4 regions of the Allokutzneria multivorans genome follow, and region 1 is predicted to be linked to each of the others. Evidence: riboswitches for the same ligand, from Rfam matches in the RefSeq annotation. Region 1 holds a riboswitch; each other region holds the start of a gene.
The links. Region 1 has a riboswitch for cobalamin ahead of cobN (cobaltochelatase subunit CobN). Riboswitches for the same ligand answer to the same signal wherever they lie in the genome.

Region 1 (4,793 bases):
TCCAGGCGCGCGATGTCGCCGTAGCTGTCCGCGCGGGACATCGGCGGCACCAGGTGGTCGACGAGCGTGGCGTGGGCGCGGCGCTTGGCCTGCGTGCCCTCACCGGGGTCGTTGACCAGGAACGGGTAGATCAGCGGGAGGTCGCCGAGCGCCGCGTCCGGACCGCACGCGGCGGACATGCCGACCGTCTTGCCGGGCAGCCACTCCAGGTTGCCGTGCTTGCCGACGTGCACGACCGCGTCCGCGCCGAAATCGTCGGCCAGCCAGCGGTAAGCGGCCAGGTAGTGGTGGCTCGGCGGCAGGTCGGGGTCGTGGTAGATCGCGATCGGGTTCTCGCCGAAGCCCCGGGGCGGCTGCACCATCACCACGATGTTGCCGGTGCGCAGCGCGGCCAGCACGATCTCGCCGTCAGGATCGTTGGAGCGGTCCACGAACAGCTCGCCGGGCGCGGCACCCCAGTGCTGCTCCATCTCCTCGCGCATGTCCTCGGGAAGCGTCTCGTACCAGGAGCGGTAGCGCGCGGCGGACATGCGGACGGGGTTGCCGGTGAGCTGGTCCTCGGTCAGCCAGTCCGCGTCCTGGCCGCCCGCCGCGATCAGCGCGTGGATCAGCGCGTCACCGTCGAGCGAGGCGAGGCCCGGCAGCGCGTCGGGGCCGTCGAGCGGGCCGACGTCGTAGCCGCGCTCGCGCATCTCGGTGAGCAGCCGCACGACGCTGGCCGGGGTGTCGAGCCCGACCGCGTTGCCGATGCGGGAGTGCTTCGTGGGGTAGGCCGAGAGCATGATCGCGATGCGCCGTTCGGCGGGCGGGATGTGCCGCAGAACGGCGTGGCGGTAAGCGATTCCGGCGACGCGGCGGGCTCGCTCGGGGTCGGCGACGTAGACCGTCAGGCCGTCCTCGTCGATCTCCTTGAAGGAGAACGGGACCGTGATGATCCGCCCGTCGAACTCCGGGATGGCCACCTGGGTCGCAGTGTCCAAAGGGGACAGCCCGTCGTCGTTCTCGTCCCACGCGGCACGGCTGCTGGTCAGGCAGAGCGCTTGCAGGATCGGCACGTCCAGCGCCGCGAGCGCGCCGACGTCCCAGGCTTCCTCGTCACCGCCGGCCGACGCGGCGGCGGGCTTGGTGCCACCGGCGGCGAGGACGGTGACGACGAGCGCGTCGGCCTTGCCCAGCTCCGCGAGGAGTTCGGGCTCGGCCGTGCGCAGGGAGGAGCAGAAGATCGGCAGCGCCCTGGCTCCGGCTTCCTCGACAGAGTCGGCCAAGGTGTGGACGAAGGATGTGTTTCCCGCCACGTGGTGCGCGCGGTAGTAGAGAATTCCAATGACCGGCCCCGCAGCGTCAATGCTCGACCCCGCAAGCGGGTCTTCGACGCGCGAGCTTTCTCGTTCCAGTGGCCCCCAGGTCGGCGTGGGAGCGGGCGGAGCGAAGCCGAAACCGGTCAGCAGAACGGTGTCGGAGAGGAACTTGTGCAGCTCGGTCAGGTTCGCCGGGCCGCCGTGCGCGAGGTAGGCGTGGGCCTCCGCGCAGACGCCGCCGGGCACCGTGGACAGCTCCATCAGCTCGGCGTCGGGAGCCTGCTCGCCGCCCAGGACGACCACCGGGACGGAGCCCGCGAGCAGCGCGTCGAGGCCCTCCTCCCAGGCCCGGCGGCCGCCGAGGATGCGGACAACGACCAGGTCAGCGCCCTCGACAAGGGCAGGGAGGTCGTCAACCTCGGTTCTGGCCGGGTTGGCCAGCCGGTAGTCGGCGCCGCTCGCGCGGGCCGACATCAGGTCGGTGTCGGAGGTCGACAACAACAGCAGCACAGGACACGCTCCGCTCCCCCGGGGTCCTCGCCCCGGCTCGTGTGGGCACAGCGCTGCGGGAGTTCCTGGCTCCTCTTCGCAGAGTCACAGTGGCGGGACCGCGCCGGATTCGCACCGGCTTCCTCCCTGCAACGCCGTTCGTGCTGACCCTACCGACTTGGAGTGCTCGATCCGAGTGGCAAGTAGCATCCGGCGCGTGCCAGCCGACGCCCCAGCCGACCGCTCGCGCCGGGACGCGTGTCCCGGCGCGGTCTCCGTGCACAACGCGGCCGACGGCGGGCTGGCGCGCATTCGGGTGCCGGGCGGCACGATGACGGCTCCGCAGTTCCACGCGGTGTTCGCGGCGTCGGCGGCGCTGGGCGACGGGCAGCTGGAGCTGACGTCGCGGGCGAACATCCAGATCCGCGGGTTGCGCCTGGGTGCCGAGGCGAAGCTGGCGGAGCGGCTGCGCGAGGCCGGGCTGCTGCCCTCGGTGACCCACGAGCTGGTGCGCAACATCATCGCGTCGCCGCTGGGCGCGGAGCAGCCGCTGGTCAACGAGCTGGACCGCGAGCTGTGCTCGTGGCCGGAGCTGGCCGAGCTGCCCGGGCGGTTCCTGATCACGGTGGACAGCCAAGGCGATGTGAGCGGGCTCGGCGGCGATGTCGGCCTTGCCAAGGTCGGGCCGGACTGGGCGCTGCTGCTGGCAGGTGAGGACACCGGCGTTCGCGTGCCGGAGAACCAGACCGTGACGACGGTGATCGCCGCCGCGCAGGCGTTCCTGGTCGAGCGCAGGCAGCAGGGTTCGGTCGCGTGGCGGATGAACGAGCTGACCGAAGGGCCGCAACGGGTTCTGCACCGGTTGGGGCTTCCCGCCACGCGTCGCAGGCTCATGGTCCGGCCCGCTGTGCCGCTGCCGACCGGGTTCGCGACTCCGAGGACGCTGGTCGTCGGCGCGCCGCTGGGCAGGCTCGATGCCGCGCAGTGCCGTGAGTTGTTGCGCGCGGCGGGGAACACGGTCCGGTTGACGCCGTGGCGCAGCGTCGTGCTGCGCGGCGTGGAACCGTCCACTGTGGTCGGTCGCGACCTGATCACCGACCCGAACTCGCCGTGGCACGGAGTGACCTCGTGCGCGGGAATGCCGGGCTGCGTCAAGGCTTTGGCCGATGTGCGCGCGGATGCCGCCGCGTGGCTGCGCTCCCGTCCTGAGCCCAGCGCGCAGCGCGTGCACTGGTCGGGGTGCTCGCGGCGGTGCGGCCGTCCGCAGGGCAGCGTTGTCGACGTCGTGGCGACCGGCGAGGGCTACCAGGTCAACGAGAAGCTGGCCAATGACACGGCCGCCGCGATCGCGGTGGCTCGGAGGGACATGTGACCAGGTACATCAAGGACGGCGCGGAGATCTACCGCCGGTCCTTCGCCACCATCCGCGCGGAGAGCGAGCTGGACGGGCTCCCGCAGGACATAGCCCGGGTGGCGGTGCGCATGATCCACGCGTGCGGGATGACGGACCTGGTGCAGGACATAGCTTTCTCGCCGCGCGTTGTTCTTGACGCCCGCGCGGCACTGCTCGGTGGAGCGCCAATCCTGTGTGATGCCACCATGGTCGCCGCCGGAGTGACGCGCAAGCGACTGCCGGCCGACAACGAGGTGCTGTGCATGCTCGGCGATCCTCGCGTGCCGGATTTGGCTGTGCAGCTGGGAAACACGCGCAGTGCGGCTGCATTGGAGTTGTGGCGTGACAAGCTTCACGGTGCCGTGGTCGCGATCGGCAACGCGCCGACCGCGTTGTTCCACCTGCTCGACATGATCGCGTCAGGGGCGCCTCGACCGGCGGCCGTGCTCGGTGTTCCCGTGGGCTTCATCGGGGCGGCCGAGTCCAAGGAAGCACTGGCGGACAACGACTTGGGGCTTGAGTACCTGGTCGTCCGAGGTCGGCGCGGCGGCAGTGCGATCACCGCGGCGGCCATCAACGCGATCGCGAGCGAGGAAGAATGAGCGGGCGGTTATACGGCGTCGGCGTGGGGCCGGGCGACCCCGAGCTGGTCACGGTCAAGGCCGCTCGGCTGATCGGCTCGGCCGATGTGATCGTCTACCACAGCGCCCGGCACGGCCGCAGCGTCGCGCGGTCCATCGCGGAGCCCTACTTGCGCGGCGACCAGATCGAGGAGCAGCTGGTCTACCCGGTCACCGTCGAGGAGACCGACCACTCCGGCGGCTACCAGGGCGCGATCGACGAGTTCTACGAGTCCTGCGCCGAACGCCTCGCCTCGCACCTGGAAGCCGGGCGCGACGTGGTGGTGCTCGCCGCGGGCGATCCGTTCTTCTACGGCTCCTACATGCACATGCACAAGCGGCTCGCACACCGCTTCCCCACCGAGGTCGTTCCCGGCGTGACGTCGGTGAGCGGCGCGTCCGCCGAGCTGGGGCGGCCGTTGGTGGAGCGCGACGAGACGCTGACCGTGTTGCCGGGAACCCTGCCCACCGAGGTGCTGGCCGAGCGCATCGCCGCGACCGACTCGGCAGCGATCATGAAGCTGGGGCGCACTTTTGAGAGCGTTCGGTCCGCTTTGGACAGTGCTGGGCGGCTCGATGACGCGTGGTACGTGGAGCGCGCGACGACCGGCCGGCAACGGATCTCTCCGCTGGCCGATGTCGATCCCGCTTCGGTTCCGTACTTCTCTGTCGCGATCCTGCCCAGCAAGGCACACCTGCCCGATCCGTCCACTTCGGACACTCCTCGGTCCCGTGCCGGAGAAGTCGTCGTCGTGGGGCTCGGACCGGCCGGGCGGGAGTGGACGACGCCGGAGGTGCAGGCCGCGCTGGCTTCGGCCGACGACCTCGTGGGCTACGTGACCTACATCGACCGCGTGCCACCGAATCCGCGTCAGCGCAGGCACGCCTCGGACAACAAGGTGGAGGCTGAGCGCGCGGCGTTCGCGTTGGACCTCGCCAAGCGCGGTTCGCGGGTTGTCGTTGTGTCCTCAGGCGATCCTGGCGTGTTCGCGA
Region 2 (4,793 bases), on a different contig from region 1:
CCTCGTCGGGGGAGAACAGCGTCCAGTCCCCGTCGGCGCGCACGCGGCGCATGAACTCATCCGGCACCCAGTTCGCGGTGTTCATGTCGTGGGTGCGGCGCCGGTCGTCGCCGGTGTTCTTGCGCAGGTCGAGGAACTCCTCGACGTCGATGTGCCAGGTCTCCAGGTACGCGCAGACCGCGCCCTTGCGCTTGCCGCCCTGGTTCACCGCGACCGCCGTGTCGTTGGCGATCTTGAGGAACGGGACCACGCCCTGGGACTGGCCGTTGGTGCCCTTGATGTGCGCGCCGATGCCCCGGACCGGGGTCCAGTCGTTGCCCAGGCCGCCCGCGTACTTCGACAGCAGCGCGTTGTTGCTGATGCCGTGGAAGATCCCCTCCAGGTCGTCGGCGACCGTGGTGAGGAAGCAGGAGGACAGCTGCGGCCGCGTGGTGCCGGCGTTGAACAGCGTCGGGGTGGAGCACATGAAGTCGAAGGTGGAGATCAGGTCGTAGAACTCGATCGCCCGCGCTTCGCGGTCTTCCTCCAGCAGCGACAGGCCCATGGCCACGCGCATGAAGAACGCCTGCGGCAGCTCGTAGCGGTGCTGGTCGCTGTGCAGGAGGTAGCGGTCGTAGAGGGTCTGCATGCCCAGGAACTGGAACCGCAGGTCGCGGTCCGGCACCAGCGCCGCTCCCAGCCGCTCCAGGTCGAAGTTCGCCAGCTCCGGGTCCAGCTGGCCGAGGCCGATGCCCCGGTGCACGAACTCGGCGAAGTAGGCCGGGTAGCGCTCGCCCATCTCGGTGTGGCTGGCCAGCTGCGAACCGCCGTAGACGAACTCCAGCGCCTCCTTGCGCAGCTTGTCCTGCAACAGGCGCGCGCTGACGAAGGAGTAGTTCGGGTCGTTCTCCACCATCGTGCGCGCGGCCATCACCGGCGCGACGGTCAGCTCCGAGACGGTGATGCCGTCGTAGAGGTTGCGCAGCGTCTCCGCCAGCACCGCCTCCGCCGAGACCGCCTCAAGGTCCGCGCACGCCTCGGTGATCACCAGCGTCAGGCGCTCGGTGTCCAGCGGCTCCGTGCGGCCGTCGGCGTGGCGCACGGAGAACGCCGGAGCGGTGACGGGCTCGCGCACCACGGGCTGCTGCGAGCGGGCCTTGGCGTGCTCCTCGCGGTAGAGCACGTAGGCGCGGGCGACCTTGTGGTGGCCGCCGCGCATCAGGGCCAGCTCGACCTGGTCCTGGATCTGCTCGATGTGCAGGGGGTTCTCCGGGCCGCTGTGCCGCAGCAGCGCGGTCTCCACGTGCAGCGTCAGCTCACCGATGAGCTCGCGGACGCGTGTGGAGGTGCCCGCCTCGCGGCCCTCGACCTCCAGGAACGCCTTGGTGACCGCGACGGAGATCTTGGTGGAGTCGAACGGGGAGGAGGTGCCGTCGCGGCGGATCACCGCGACGGAGGCCGGACGGGTGGCAGCGGACGTTGTGGCGGGCTCCGCCGGGTGCACGGTCAAAGGAAGGACTCCTGAACTTGCCGGAACGGTCTCTGGGCAGACTCCACCGTCCGAACACCCGGGAACGGTGTCCGGCAGCGGAAACTCAGTGGGGCGCAAGAGGTTCAGCGAACCTCCGCGCGGAGAGGGCTAGCGCGCCCGGGGGAGCGGGGCGGGAGTGCAGCCGGGTATGCCTGGTCGTGCCGGGGCGGTGAACACGGCGCTCTCCTCACTCGCGGGGCGTGGACCACGGGCCGCGCGGGGGCGAGGGCCGACCCGAACCCCTTGCGGGGCCTCAAGGTCGTCCGCTCGGCCCTCCCACGAGGCCGCGGACCGGGCGCGCCGGGCGGCGCACCCGTCGGATGGCAGGTCTTCGGACTCGCGGGCACTCACCGGTGGAACCGGCCGTCCTACTGACCGTCGCTTCCCGGGCGCGGAGCCCAGTGCTCATGACGGCGTTCGTTCCCACTCACCGCTGCGGGGCAGTCCCGGATTTCCACCGGGTTCCCTCTTGCCTCGCAGCCCCTTTCGGGACCGCGAACCATCGACGCGGGGAATACTACATCTAGTGGTTGATCACGCAAGCCAGCCCCAGATACCGCGTGTTGCGAGTCAGTGGGGATTGTCATAGGCCCTTGCGCATGGCTCTGACGCCCACCGCCAGACCGACCGCGGCGAAGCCGAACGCGGTGAGTGACCCGTACAGCACGGCCGGTTCGGCGAAGCGCCCGGCGAACAGCGCGCGCTCGGCGTCCACGAGATGGGACACGGGGTTGAGCGAGGCCACCACGCGCAGCCAGTCTGGCCCGGACTCCACCGGCAGCAGCACACCTGACAGCAGCAACACGGGAAACATGACCATCTGGGTGACTCCGTAGAACAGCTGCCCGCTCGGCCGGGAGGCGATCGCGAGCACGTAGGACAGCGCGATCAGCCCGGAACCGAACACCACCAGCAGGAGCAGCCCTGCCAGCACACCGAGCGGGAACAGCTCGAAGCCCAACGGCACCGCCGCCCCGATGATCAGCAGCGCCTGCACGAGCAGCAGCAGGAACTCCTTGAGCGTGCGGCCGAACAGCAGCGCCGAGCGGGTGATCGGACTGACCAGCACGCGCTCGAAGGAACCGCTCAACAGCTCGGTGAGCAGGGTGTAGCCGGACATCATCGGCCCGGTCAGGCACATCATGATCAGAATCCCCGGCACGAACCACTGCCACGGCGACGGCCCGCCCGGCGCACCGGTCAGCAGCGACCCGAACAGGATCAGGAACAGCAGCGGCTGACCCATCGTGAAGAGCAGTCCGCTGGGCGTGCGCACGGCGGGCATCAGCTCGCGCAGGAACACGGTCCTGGTGTCCCACAGCAGTTTCCTCACGCCGCCACCTCGTCCTCGCGCAGGCTGCGCCCGGTCAGGGCCAGGAACACGTCATCCAGCGTCGGCCGCGACGAAGCGGCGGTGACCGCCCGCACGTCCTTCTCGCCGAGCGCACGCAAGAACTCCGGCAACGCCGTGTCCGCGCGCGGCACCCGCACCCGCACGGTCGTGGATTCCCTTGCCACATCACCGAAGAACACCCCGACATCGGCGGCGCGCACCGCGTCGGCCTCCGTCGAGGTGGTCACCGTGACGCTGTCCCCGGCCAGTTCGCTCTTGAGCGAGGCGGCCGTGCCGTCGGCGATGATGCGCCCGTTGTCGATGATCACCACCCGCTCGGCCATCGCGTCGGCCTCCTCCAGGTAGTGCGTGGTCAGCACGATCGTCGTCCCGTAGTGCTCGCGCAGCCGCAGCACGTGCTCCCACACGTTGGCCCGGTTGTGCGGGTCCAGGCCGGTCGAGGGCTCGTCCAGGAACAGCAGCTCCGGCCGGTGCACCAACCCGATCGCGATGTCCAGTCGGCGCCGCTGACCGCCGGAGAGGCTGCCCGGCAGGCGCTTGGCCATCGGCCGCAGGTCGAGCAGTTCCAGCATCTCCTCCGCGCGCGCCCGCGCCGCCGCGCGCGAGAGCCCGTAGGCCAGGCCCTGCGTGACGATCTCGTCCAGCACGCGGTAGCTCTCGCCCGCGCTGGAGAGCTGGCCGACGTAGCCGATGCGCTCGCGCACCCCGGCCGGGTCGGTGGCGATGTCGCGGCCCGCCACCGTCGCCGAGCCCGAGGTGGGCGGCAGCAGCGTGGTCAGCATGCGCAGCGTCGTGGACTTGCCGGCGCCGTTCGGGCCGAGCACCGCGACCAGCTGACCGCGCTCGACGTCCAGGTCGACGCCGCGCACGGCCTCCACCGGATCACCTCGCCGGATCGGGAAGCTCTTGGCCAGTTTTCGGGCATGGATCATCGGCCCCTCCTTGCGAGTGGTTCTGGGCATGACGAAAAAGCCCTGGTGAAGGGCTGTTTGGGCGAGAAAGGCAATCTTGGGTGGCGCCGAGCGCGCTGTCAAACATGAACGCCGCGTTCATGTTTGCCCTGACCTGCGGAAACAGAATCGTGCGAGCGCGTTTGCGCAGGTGAGAAAAAATTGTGCTCGCTCCCTGATACTCGTCGACGTATACTCGGCTGCGAGTAGGAGGTGGCGGGGATGGAGCGGCGCAAGGTCGGCAACCTGATGGCTCTCGCGGTGCTCTCGGTCCTCGCGCAGCGGCCGATGCACCCGTACGAGATGGCCTCGATGCTGCGTGCCCGTGGCAAGGACGCCGACATGGGCATCAAGTGGGGCTCGCTCTACACGGTCGTGCGCAACATGGAGAAGCACGGCCTGATCGAGGCCGCCGAGACCGTGCGGCAGGGCGGACGCCCCGAGCGCACGATCTACCGCATCACCGACGACGGCCGCGCGGAGATGGTCGACTGGGTGCGCGAGCTGATCTCCGTGCCCGAACGCGAACGCATGCGCTTCCAGGCCGGGCTCTCCGTGCTCGCCGCACTGGGGCCCGAGGAAGTCGAAACACTGCTGCGGCAACGACTCGCGCTGCTGGAACGGGAAGCCGAGGACAAGCGCGCCGCGCACGAACGCGACTCCCGCGAGGTTCCCCGGCTCTTCCTCATCGAGAACGAGTACGAACTCGCGCTCCTGGACGCCGAACTGGCATGGGTGCGTGCCGTCCTGGACGAGCTGAGCGAGGGCACCTTCGCGGGCCTGGACCAGTGGCGGGCCCTGTACGAGACCGGGGAGGTGTCCGCCGAGCTGGCGGAGCTGGCCGAGAGGGGCAGCGTCACGGACTGAGCACAAGAACGGGCCCCGGCGAGGTGCTGCAACACCGCGCCGGGGCCCTCGACCTCGAACCGAAACCCCGCGAGGGAGCACCGGCCACAAGGTGGCAACCGCAACAATAGCC
Region 3 (4,793 bases), on a different contig from region 1:
AGGTGCGCGACGGGAAGGCCGTGTGGCGCGGAGCGTCCGGAGTCGCCGACCTCGCCACCGGCCGCCCCGTCGCCGCCGACATGCGCCACCGCGTCGGCAGCATCACCAAGACCTTCACCGCCGTGGCCGTCCTGCTCCAGGTCGAGAAGGGCCGCGTGCGGCTCGACGCGCCGATCGCGGACTACCTGCCGCGCCTGGTGCCCGGCGAACGCGGTCGCAAGATCACCGTGCGGATGCTGATCAACCACACCAGCGGCCTCGCCGAATACCTGCCCGTGGCGTTCCCGTCGCTGGCCGAGATGTCGCCGAAGAGCTTGGACGACAACAGGTTCCGGCGCTTCCGCGCGACCGAGCTGATCGCGATGGGCGTCAACGCCCCGCCCGCCGGGGAGCCGGGGAGCACGCCGGGCACGTACTCCAACACCAACTACCTGCTGCTCGGGCAGCTCCTGGAGAAGGTGACCGGTAGGCCCGCAGAAGAGGTGATCACCCGCACGGTGATCGAGCGCGCCGGGCTGCGGAACACCGAATTCCCTGACAGCCCAAGGGTTCAGGGGCCGCACTCCCGCATGTACGAGTCGCTGTTCGGCACGATCGACCCGCCACGCGACTACAGCGTCTACGACATGTCGTGGGTGAGCACCGGCGCCGCGCTGGTCACGACCATGGCCGACCTCAACCGCTTCTACGCGCGGCTGCTCAGCGGCAAGATCGTCAGCGCGGCGTCGCTGGAGCAGATGCAGCGCACGGTCCCGGTGATCAGCCTGGAGGGCAAGCCGATCGACTACGGCCTTGGCCTGCACAAGGTCACCACGAGCTGCGGCACCTTCTGGGGTCACGACGGCTCGGTGTGGGGGGCGCAGGCCCTGTCGCTGACCCGCGCCGACGGCGGGCGGCAGCTGTCCTACGCGCTGAACCTCGCGCACTGGACCAAGCTCGACCGTCTTGACGCGGCGCTGGAGAGCTTCACCCGGAAGGCACTGTGCGCTGAACGAACCCGGTGACGGGGCGCTGAGGGAAGCGGCCGAACGGGTGTGAGCTACGGCTCGGTCGACATAGTTGGACGTCCTACTATATGGTCCCCAACAGACCCGCGGTGCAGGGAAGCTGGTGCGAATCCAGCGTGGTCCCGCCACTGTGACCGGGGAGCGCGTCGTCGAAGGGCAAGGCCACTGGCGAGAGCCGGGAAGGCTGGCGGCGCGTGACGATCCGGAAGCCAGGATACCGGCCACGGGTGTCGTTCGTGTTGTCCACGAGGATGGAGCCACACGCATGCTTCCTGTGCGCGCGCATTTTGTCGACGGCAAGGAATTCCCGGGCACGTCGAGTCGGCTCGCCGACGTCTACGACCCCAACACCGGTTCGGTCCAGGCCCGCGTTCGCTTGGCGGACAAGGAAGACGTCGACGCTGTCATCGCCTCGGCGGTGACAGCGCAGGCGGAGTGGGCGAGGTGGAACCCGCAGCGCAGGGCCAGGGTCCTGCTGCGCTTCCTGGACCTGGTCAACCGCGAGATCGACTCGCTGGCCCGGCTGCTCTCCGCCGAGCACGGCAAGACCGTCGCCGACGCCAAGGGCGACATCCAACGCGGCCTCGAGGTCGTGGAGTTCGCGGCCGGAATCCCGCACCTGCTCAAGGGTGAGTTCACCGACGGCGCCGGGACCGGCATCGACGTGCACTCGCTGCGCCAGCCGCTCGGCGTGGTCGCGGGGATCACCCCGTTCAACTTCCCCGCGATGATCCCGCTGTGGAAGGCGGCCCCGGCCATCGCGTGCGGGAACGCCTTCGTGCTCAAGCCCTCCGAGCGCGACCCCTCGGTCCCGCTGCGCCTGGCCGAGCTGTTCGCCGAGGCCGGGCTGCCGCCGGGGGTGTTCAACGTGGTCAACGGGGACAAGGTCGCCGTCGACGCGCTGCTGCACGACGAGCGGATCCAGGCCGTCGGTTTCGTCGGCTCCTCCGAGATCGCGCAGTACATCTACTCCACGGCCGCGGCCAACGGGAAGCGCGCGCAGTGCTTCGGCGGCGCCAAGAACCACATGATCATCATGCCGGACGCCGACCTGGACCAGGCGGTGGACGCGCTGCTCGGCGCCGGGTACGGCTCGGCGGGGGAGCGTTGCATGGCGATCTCCGTCGCTGTCCCTGTCGGCGAGGCCACCGCGAACGCGTTGGTGGACAAGCTGATCGAGCGCATCCCCACGCTGAAGATCGGTGTTTCGCACGACGAGAACGCCGACTACGGCCCGCTGGTCACCGCCGCCGCGCTGGAGCGCGTCCGCGACTACATCCGGATCGGCGTCGACGAAGGCGCTTCGCTGGTGGTCGACGGCCGCGACTTCGTGTTGCCGGGCAACGAGAACGGCTTCTTCATCGGCCCGTCGCTGTTCGACGACGTGCGCCCCGGCTCGCGCATCCACCGCGAGGAGATCTTCGGACCGGTGCTCGCGATCGTGCGCGCGGCGGACTACGAGGAAGCCCTGCGCCTGCCCAGCGAGCACCAGTACGGCAACGGCGTGGCGATCTTCACCAGGGACGGCGACACCGCGCGGGACTTCACCAGCCGCGTCAACACCGGCATGGTCGGCGTGAACGTGCCGATCCCGGTTCCCGTCGCCTACCACACCTTCGGCGGGTGGAAGCGCTCCGGCTTCGGTGACCTCAACCAGCACGGTCCCGACTCGATCCGCTTCTACACCAAGACGAAGACGGTCACCTCGCGCTGGCCCTCCGGCACCCGGCAGGGCGCCAGCTTCGTCATCCCGACGATGAGCTGAGGCGGCGTGTTCGCGCTGACCGACGAGCAGCGGGAGATCGCCGACACCGCACGGCGCTTCGCCGCTGAGCACTTCGCGCCCCACGCGGTGCGCTGGGACCAGGAGAAGCACTTCCCGGTCGACGTCCTGCGCAAAGCCGCCGAGGTGGGCATGGGTGGCGTGTACGTGAGCGAGGACTTCGGGGGCTCCGGACTGTCCAGGCTCGACGCCGCATTGATCTTCGAAGGCCTCGCGACGGGATGCCCGTCACTTGCCGGATACCTGTCCATCCACAACATGGTCGCCTGGATGGTGGACCGCTTCGGCGACACCGCGCAGCGCGCCCGGTTCCTGCCGGGGCTGTGCGCCATGGACGACCTCGGCAGCTACTGCCTCACCGAGCCCGGAGCCGGTTCCGACGCGGGTTCCTTGCGCACCAAGGCGGTCCGCGACGGCGACCACTACGTGCTCAACGGCGTCAAGCAGTTCATCTCCGGCGCCGGAACGTCCACTGTGTACATCGTGATGGCCAGGACCGCCGACACCGGGCCTCGTGGGATCACCGCCTTCATCGTGCCGATCGAGTCGTTGTCCTTCGGCCCCAACGAGATCAAGATGGGGTGGAACGCCCAGCCCACGCGCCAGGTCATCCTGGAGGACGTGCGCGTGCCCACCGCCAACCGCCTCGGCGCGGAGGGGGACGGCTTCCGGATCGCGATGAACGGCCTCAACGGCGGGCGCCTCAACATCGGCGCTTGTTCGCTGGGCGGGGCGCAGAGCGCGTTGCACCGCAGCCTGGACTACCTCCGCGACCGCGAGGCGTTCGGCGCGCCGCTGCTGCGCGCCCAGGCTTTGCAGTTCCAGCTCGCCGACATGGGCACTGAACTGGAGGCCGCGCGGATGTTGTTGTGGCGCGCCGCTTCCGCGCTGGACGCGAAGGACCCGCGAGCGGTGGAGCTGTGCGCGATGGCCAAGCGCTTCGCCACCGACACCGGGTTCTCCGTCGCCGACCGCGCACTGCAACTGCACGGCGGCTACGGCTACCTCGCCGAGTACGGCATCGAGAAGATCGTGCGCGACCTGCGCGTGCACCAGATCCTCGAAGGAACCAACGAGATCATGCGCGTGATCGTCTCGCGCGGAATGACGGGGGCGGCATGATGACCACGGATGTGTTGCTGCGCAAGGAGAGCGGCCTTGGCCGGATCATCCTCAACCGACCGCGTGCGATCAACGCGCTGACCCACACCATGGTGCAGCTCATCGACGCCGCGCTGGTGGAGTGGGCCGACGACGCCGACGTGCGCGCCGTGCTGATCACCGGAGCGGGGGAGCGCGGCCTGTGCGCGGGCGGCGACATCGTCTCCATCTACGAGGACGCGCGCTCCGGCGGCAGTGCTTCGCTGGACTTCTGGCGCGACGAGTACGTGCTCAACGCCCGCATTGCCCGCTATCCCAAGCCTTACGTCGCGGTGATGGACGGCATCGTGATGGGCGGCGGGGTCGGCGTCTCCGCGCACGGCAGCGTCAGGATCGTCACTGAGCGCTCCGTCGTGGGGATGCCGGAGGTGGGCATCGGGTTCGTGCCCGACGTCGGCGGCACCTACTTGCTCTCGCGTGCGCCGGGCGAGCTGGGCACGCACATCGCCCTCACCACAGCACGTTTCGGCGCGGGTGACGCTGTCCACTGTGGATTCGCCGACCACTTCGTGCCCAGTGCTTCGCTGGATGACTTCGTGAGCGCGCTGAGCGTGGACGGGCTGGAAGCGGCGTTGTCGCTCGCTTCGGCGGCTCCCGCGTCTGCGCTGGTCGAGCAGCGATCGTGGATCGATTCCTGCTACGCGGCGGACTCCGTGCAGGAGATCGTCGACCGCCTTCAGGATCATGACTCCACGGAGGCGAAATCCGCTGCTGAGCAGATCCTCGGCAAGTCTCCGACGGCGTTGACCGTGACGCTGCGGGCACTGCGCCAGGCTCGGCGGCTGCCGTCCCTCGAGGAGGCGCTCGACCAGGAGTTCCGGGTGGCCAACGCCATCCTGCGC
Region 4 (4,793 bases), on a different contig from region 1:
CACGATCCGGCGCACACCCGCGTCGACCGCGCGTCGGACGAACTCGTGCACGGGGCCGAGCCCGGGCGGCGGGATGAGGTAGAGCGCTCCGCCGCCGTCGAGCGCGGCCTCCCAGGTGTCGCGGTCCGCCCAGTCGAAGGGGATCTCGGTGGAGCGGGAGAGCGGGCGGGCAGGCAGGCCCAGCTCACGCAGGCGGGAGACGACGCGGCGCCCGGTCTTGCCGGTGCCGCCGAGGACGAGGTTCACGCTGGCTGTCATGAGCTCAGCCAACCGCGCCGAGCGTGGACGTTCCATGGCGAATGCACTCGAAACCATGTGCGATCGTCTACGTTGGGGGAGTGGACGCATTCGGAGACCTGTTTCGCGGAGTGCGGGCCGACGGCGCGCTGTTCGGCCGCACGGTCCTGACCTCGCCGTGGGCGCTGCGCTTCGTCGACGGCGCGTCGCTCACGATGTGCACGATGATCAACGGCTCGGGTTGGCTGATCTCCGCCGACGGCGAGCGCACGCACATCCCGCCTCGCGGCACCGTGATCGTCCGTGGCCCTGCGCCGTTCGAGATCGTCGACGACCCGACGCGCGTCATTGACGACGCGCTCGACATTCGTTGCGCCACAACGTGTTCCAGTACCCTCGGGGACGGCGACTCCGCGATGGTCGTCGGCGCTTACACCTTCGAGCGCGGAGTCGGCCGGCGGCTGCTCGCCGCGCTGCCGCCCGTGATCGTCGCCCCCGAGGAGTGCAACGAGGGCGATGACGCCGTGCTCCGCTTCATCGCCGAGGAGGCCGCCGCCGACCGCCCCGGCCAGCAGGTGGTGCTGGACAGATTGCTGGACTGGCTGCTCGTGTGCACGCTGCGCGCGTGGTTCGACCGGCCGGGCGGCGATCCTCCGGCCTGGTACCAGGCGCAGGGCGATCCCGTTGTGGGACAAGCACTTCGTGCCCTGCACTCCGATCCCGCGCGCACGTGGACCGTCGCTTCGCTCGCCTCCGAGGCCGGGGTGTCCAGGGCCGCGCTGGCGAAGCGCTTCACGGCGCTGGTGGGGGAGCCCCCGCTGACCTATCTCACGGGCTGGCGCATGGACCTCGCTGCCGACCTCCTCGCCGAGCCCGGCAGCACCGTGGCCGCAGTGGCCCGCCGCGTCGGCTACGCGGACGGCTTCGCCTTCAGCGCGGCCTTCAAGCGCGTGCGCGGAATCGCCCCCAGCGCCCTCCGCTGAACAGCACTTTCGCCCTCCGGCCGCTCCGCACGTCGCATAATCTTCTCAGCCACAATGACTTCAGTGTCGAATGAAATCAATCCGCCACAGCAAAACACCGCCAACCCCGCCCAGACATCAGGGAGCCGCCGAAGTTCGCCAGTCTTCAAGACCAGCAAACCCCCCTGTCGATCATCGTTAACCGCCCCAAACCCTCATGGGGTTTGGGGCGGTTGGAGACCTCGCGGAGGGGGGTTCGTGGGTCTTGAAGACTGGTGGACCCGATGGGGTGCGAGCGCGTCGATAGGGTTGGGGGATGAGCGATGTGGTGCTGCGGGTCGAGCGGGGGCTGGGGCGGATCACGCTGAACCGGCCGAGGACGCTGAACGCGTTGACGCCGGGGATGGTTCGCGAGATCTTCGGCGCGCTCGGAGACTGGGCCGGCGACGACGCGGTGCGCGCGGTGCTGATCGACGGAGCCGGTGAGCGCGGGCTGTGCGCTGGCGGGGACATCCGGGGCATCTACGAGCACGCGAAGGCAGGGCAGGACGGGCCGAAGACGTTCTGGCGCGAGGAGTACCTGCTCAACCACCGGATCTCGCAGTTCCCGAAGCCCTACATCGCCCTCATGGACGGGATCGTGATGGGCGGCGGGGTCGGGGTCTCCGGGCACGGCAGCGTCCGCGTCGTCACGGAGCGCTCGGTCGTCGGCATGCCCGAGGTGGGCATCGGGTTCGTGCCGGACGTGGGCGGGACGTTCCTGCTCTCGCGCGCGCCGGGTGAGCTGGGCACGCACGCGGCGCTGACCGCAGCGCGGTTGTCGGGGTCGGATGCGATCCACATGGGCTTGGCGGATCACTTCGTGCGCTCGGAGAGGCTGCCGGAGCTGGTCGAGGCGCTCAGCGAGGGCGAGCTGGACGTGCGGGCGTTCGCGGAGGAGCCGCCGCCGAGCGAGCTCGCGGCGCAGCGTCGGTGGATCGATCCGTGTTATTCGGCTGATTCGGTTGAGGAGATCGCGAGCCGGTTGGCGACCAGTGGTGAGGCTGCGGGGGAGGCGGCGGCGAAGGAGTTGCTGGGGAAGTCGCCGACGTCGTTGAAGGTGACTTTGCAGGCGTTGCGGGCGGCGAAGGTGCTCGATGATCTGGGTGAATGCCTCGATCTTGAGTATCGGGTGGCGTGTGCGCTGCTGGAGCGGCCGGACCTGGTTGAGGGGATTCGGGCGGCGATCATCGACAAGGATCGCGAGCCGAGGTGGAGTCCTGGGCGGTTGGAGGACGTGGACCGGTTGTCGGTGCAGCGGTGCTTCGCGTGGCTCGGGGAGGGTGAACTCGGGCTGGCGGTCCGATAGGGTCGGCGTCGCTGGTGGTTCGGCCGTCTCGCCAGGGCGGTCGTCGCAAGAGGGAACCCGGTGGGAATCCGGGACTGCCCCGCAGCGGTGAACGGGAACGACCGCCGTCATGAGCACTGGGTCCGCGAGGGTCTGGGAAGCGACGGCCAGTAGGAGAGCCGGTGTCGAGCCGGAGCCGCCCGTGAGTCCGAAGACCTGCCACCGGTACGCGCACCGAGGGTGTGCGTGGGTCCTACGGCCTCGCGGGTGGCCTGTGCGGACGGCGGCGCCTGCTGTTGATCAGAGGCGTCTGTCCTCGCGTGCGCTCGTGGGTCCGTGGTGGCTCGTCAGCGCGAGCTCGCGAGGAGAGAGCTGTGAACGTTGGAAGCACCGTGCTCGGGTATCCGCGGATCGGTCCGCGGCGTGAGCTGAAGCGGGCGCTTGAGGACTACTGGGCGGGTCGGACGCCGGTTGCGGCGTTGGAGTCGGTGGCCTCGGAGTTGCGGGCGCGGACGTGGGCGGAGTTGGCCGCGTCGGGGTTGGATTCGCTTCCTGGTAACACGTTCTCGTACTACGACCAGATGTTGGACACCGCGGTGATGGTGGGTGCGGTTCCCGCGCGGTACCGGGGTCTTGGTCTGTCCGATGTGGACACTTATTTCGCGATGGCGCGGGGCAACGATGCCGTTCCGCCGTTGGAGATGACGAAGTGGTTCGACACGAACTACCACTACCTGGTGCCGGAGTTGGGTCCGGATTCGGTGTTCTCGGTGGCGGACAACAAGCCGTTGCGGGAGTACCGGGAGGCTTTGGCGCAGGGTGTGACGACGCGGCCCGTGGTGATCGGGCCGGTGACGTTCTTGTTGTTGTCGAAGGCTTCGCAGGAGGGTTTTGCTCCGCTGGGCCTGTTGGACCGGTTGCTCGATGCGTATGAGGCGCTTTTGGCGGCGTTGGCGGAGGCGGGCGTCGAGTGGGTTCAGTTGGACGAGCCTGCGTTCTGCGCTGACCGGAGTCCTGTCGAGCTGGCGGCGTTGGCGACTGCTTATGAGCGGTTGGGCAGGCTGACGAATCGGCCGAGGATTCTTGTGGCGTCGTACTTCGGGACGTTGGGTCCGGCGTTGTCGGTGTTGGCGGAGAGTCCGGTCGAGGCGATTTCGGTCGACTTGGTGGCGGGTGGTCTTGAGGGCATCGCGTCGGTGACGGCGTTGCAGCACAAGACGGTTGTGGCTGGTGTGGTTGACGGTCGCAATGTGTGGCGTACTGATCTGAACAGCGCGTTGGCGAAGTGTGCGACGTTGTTGGGGTCGGCTGCGCGCGTTGAGGTGTCGACGTCGTGTTCGTTGTTGCACGTGCCGTACGACGTTGATGCTGAGTCGAACTTGGATTCGGCTGTGTTGCCGCGTTTGGCTTTCGCGCGGCAGAAGTTGGCTGAGGTTGTGCTGCTCGGGCGTGCGTTGCGCGAGGGCACGGACGGCGTGGCTGACGAGTTGGCTGCTGCCGCTGAGGCCGTGCGGGTGCGCAGTGGTCGTGATGACCGGGTGCGGGCGCGTGTTGAGGCGTTGCGGCCGGAGGATGCGCGTCGGGCGGAGTATGCGACGCGGGCGAGGGCTCAGCAGGAGCGGTTGAAGTTGCCGCCGTTGGCGACGACGACGATCGGGTCGTTCCCGCAGACGGGGGAGATTCGGAGGGCTCGGGCGGATTTCCGTGCTGGGCGGTTGGGTCCGAACGAGTATCGCCGGTTGATGCGTGCGGAGATCGAGCGCGTGGTGCGGCTGCAGGAGTCCATTGGTCTTGATGTTCTGGTTCATGGTGAGCCGGAGCGCAATGACATGGTGCAGTACTTCGCTGAGCTGCTCGATGGCTTTGCGGCGACGGAGTTCGGGTGGGTTCAGTCCTATGGTTCGCGGTGTGTCCGTCCGCCGATTTTGTTCGGTGATGTGTCGCGGCCGGAGCCGATGACGGTGGAGTGGGCCGAGTACGCGCAGTCGCGGTCGGAGCGTCCGGTGAAGGGGATGTTGACCGGGCCGACGACGATTTTGGCGTGGTCGTTCGTGCGTGATGATCAGCCGTTGGGTGAGACGGCGCGTCAGGTGGCTTTGGCGTTGCGGGACGAGGTTCGTGACCTGGAGGCGGCGGGGATCGCTGTGGTGCAGGTGGATGAGCCTGCGTTGCGGGAGTTGTTGCCGTTGCGGGAGCGGGATCGCAAGGAGTACTTGGACTGGGCGGTGGAGTCGTTCCGGTTGTCGACGGCGGGTGCTGCGGACAGC

Region 2: it holds a riboswitch for cobalamin, as region 1 does, so the genes downstream of both, ABD798_RS25000 (ribonucleoside-diphosphate reductase subunit alpha) here and cobN (cobaltochelatase subunit CobN) in region 1, are expected to answer to the same signal.
Region 3: it holds a riboswitch for cobalamin, as region 1 does, so the genes downstream of both, ABD798_RS02055 (CoA-acylating methylmalonate-semialdehyde dehydrogenase) here and cobN (cobaltochelatase subunit CobN) in region 1, are expected to answer to the same signal.
Region 4: it holds a riboswitch for cobalamin, as region 1 does, so the genes downstream of both, metE (5-methyltetrahydropteroyltriglutamate--homocysteine S-methyltransferase) here and cobN (cobaltochelatase subunit CobN) in region 1, are expected to answer to the same signal.

The regions. Positions count from the first base shown of each region.
Region 1 is NZ_BAABAL010000016.1:248,361-253,153, reverse strand. It holds gene cobN (cobaltochelatase subunit CobN) at 1-1,808, opposite strand, end outside; cobalamin riboswitch at 1,848-1,976, opposite strand; gene ABD798_RS20175 (hypothetical protein) at 2,005-3,159, shown strand; gene ABD798_RS20170 (precorrin-8X methylmutase) at 3,156-3,782, shown strand; gene cobJ (precorrin-3B C(17)-methyltransferase) at 3,779-4,793, shown strand, end outside.
Region 2 is NZ_BAABAL010000018.1:203,092-207,884, reverse strand. It holds gene ABD798_RS25000 (ribonucleoside-diphosphate reductase subunit alpha) at 1-1,489, opposite strand, end outside; cobalamin riboswitch at 1,816-2,029, opposite strand; gene ABD798_RS24995 (ABC transporter permease) at 2,094-2,843, opposite strand; gene ABD798_RS24990 (ATP-binding cassette domain-containing protein) at 2,840-3,796, opposite strand; gene ABD798_RS24985 (PadR family transcriptional regulator) at 4,037-4,681, shown strand.
Region 3 is NZ_BAABAL010000004.1:27,604-32,396, forward strand. It holds gene ABD798_RS02050 (serine hydrolase domain-containing protein) at 1-1,004, shown strand, start outside; cobalamin riboswitch at 1,060-1,247, shown strand; gene ABD798_RS02055 (CoA-acylating methylmalonate-semialdehyde dehydrogenase) at 1,273-2,772, shown strand; gene ABD798_RS02060 (acyl-CoA dehydrogenase family protein) at 2,779-3,912, shown strand; gene ABD798_RS02065 (enoyl-CoA hydratase/isomerase family protein) at 3,909-4,793, shown strand, end outside.
Region 4 is NZ_BAABAL010000018.1:223,196-227,988, reverse strand. It holds gene ABD798_RS25105 (NmrA family NAD(P)-binding protein) at 1-258, opposite strand, end outside; gene ABD798_RS25100 (AraC family transcriptional regulator) at 339-1,220, shown strand; gene ABD798_RS25095 (enoyl-CoA hydratase/isomerase family protein) at 1,516-2,547, shown strand; cobalamin riboswitch at 2,545-2,764, shown strand; gene metE (5-methyltetrahydropteroyltriglutamate--homocysteine S-methyltransferase) at 2,901-4,793, shown strand, end outside.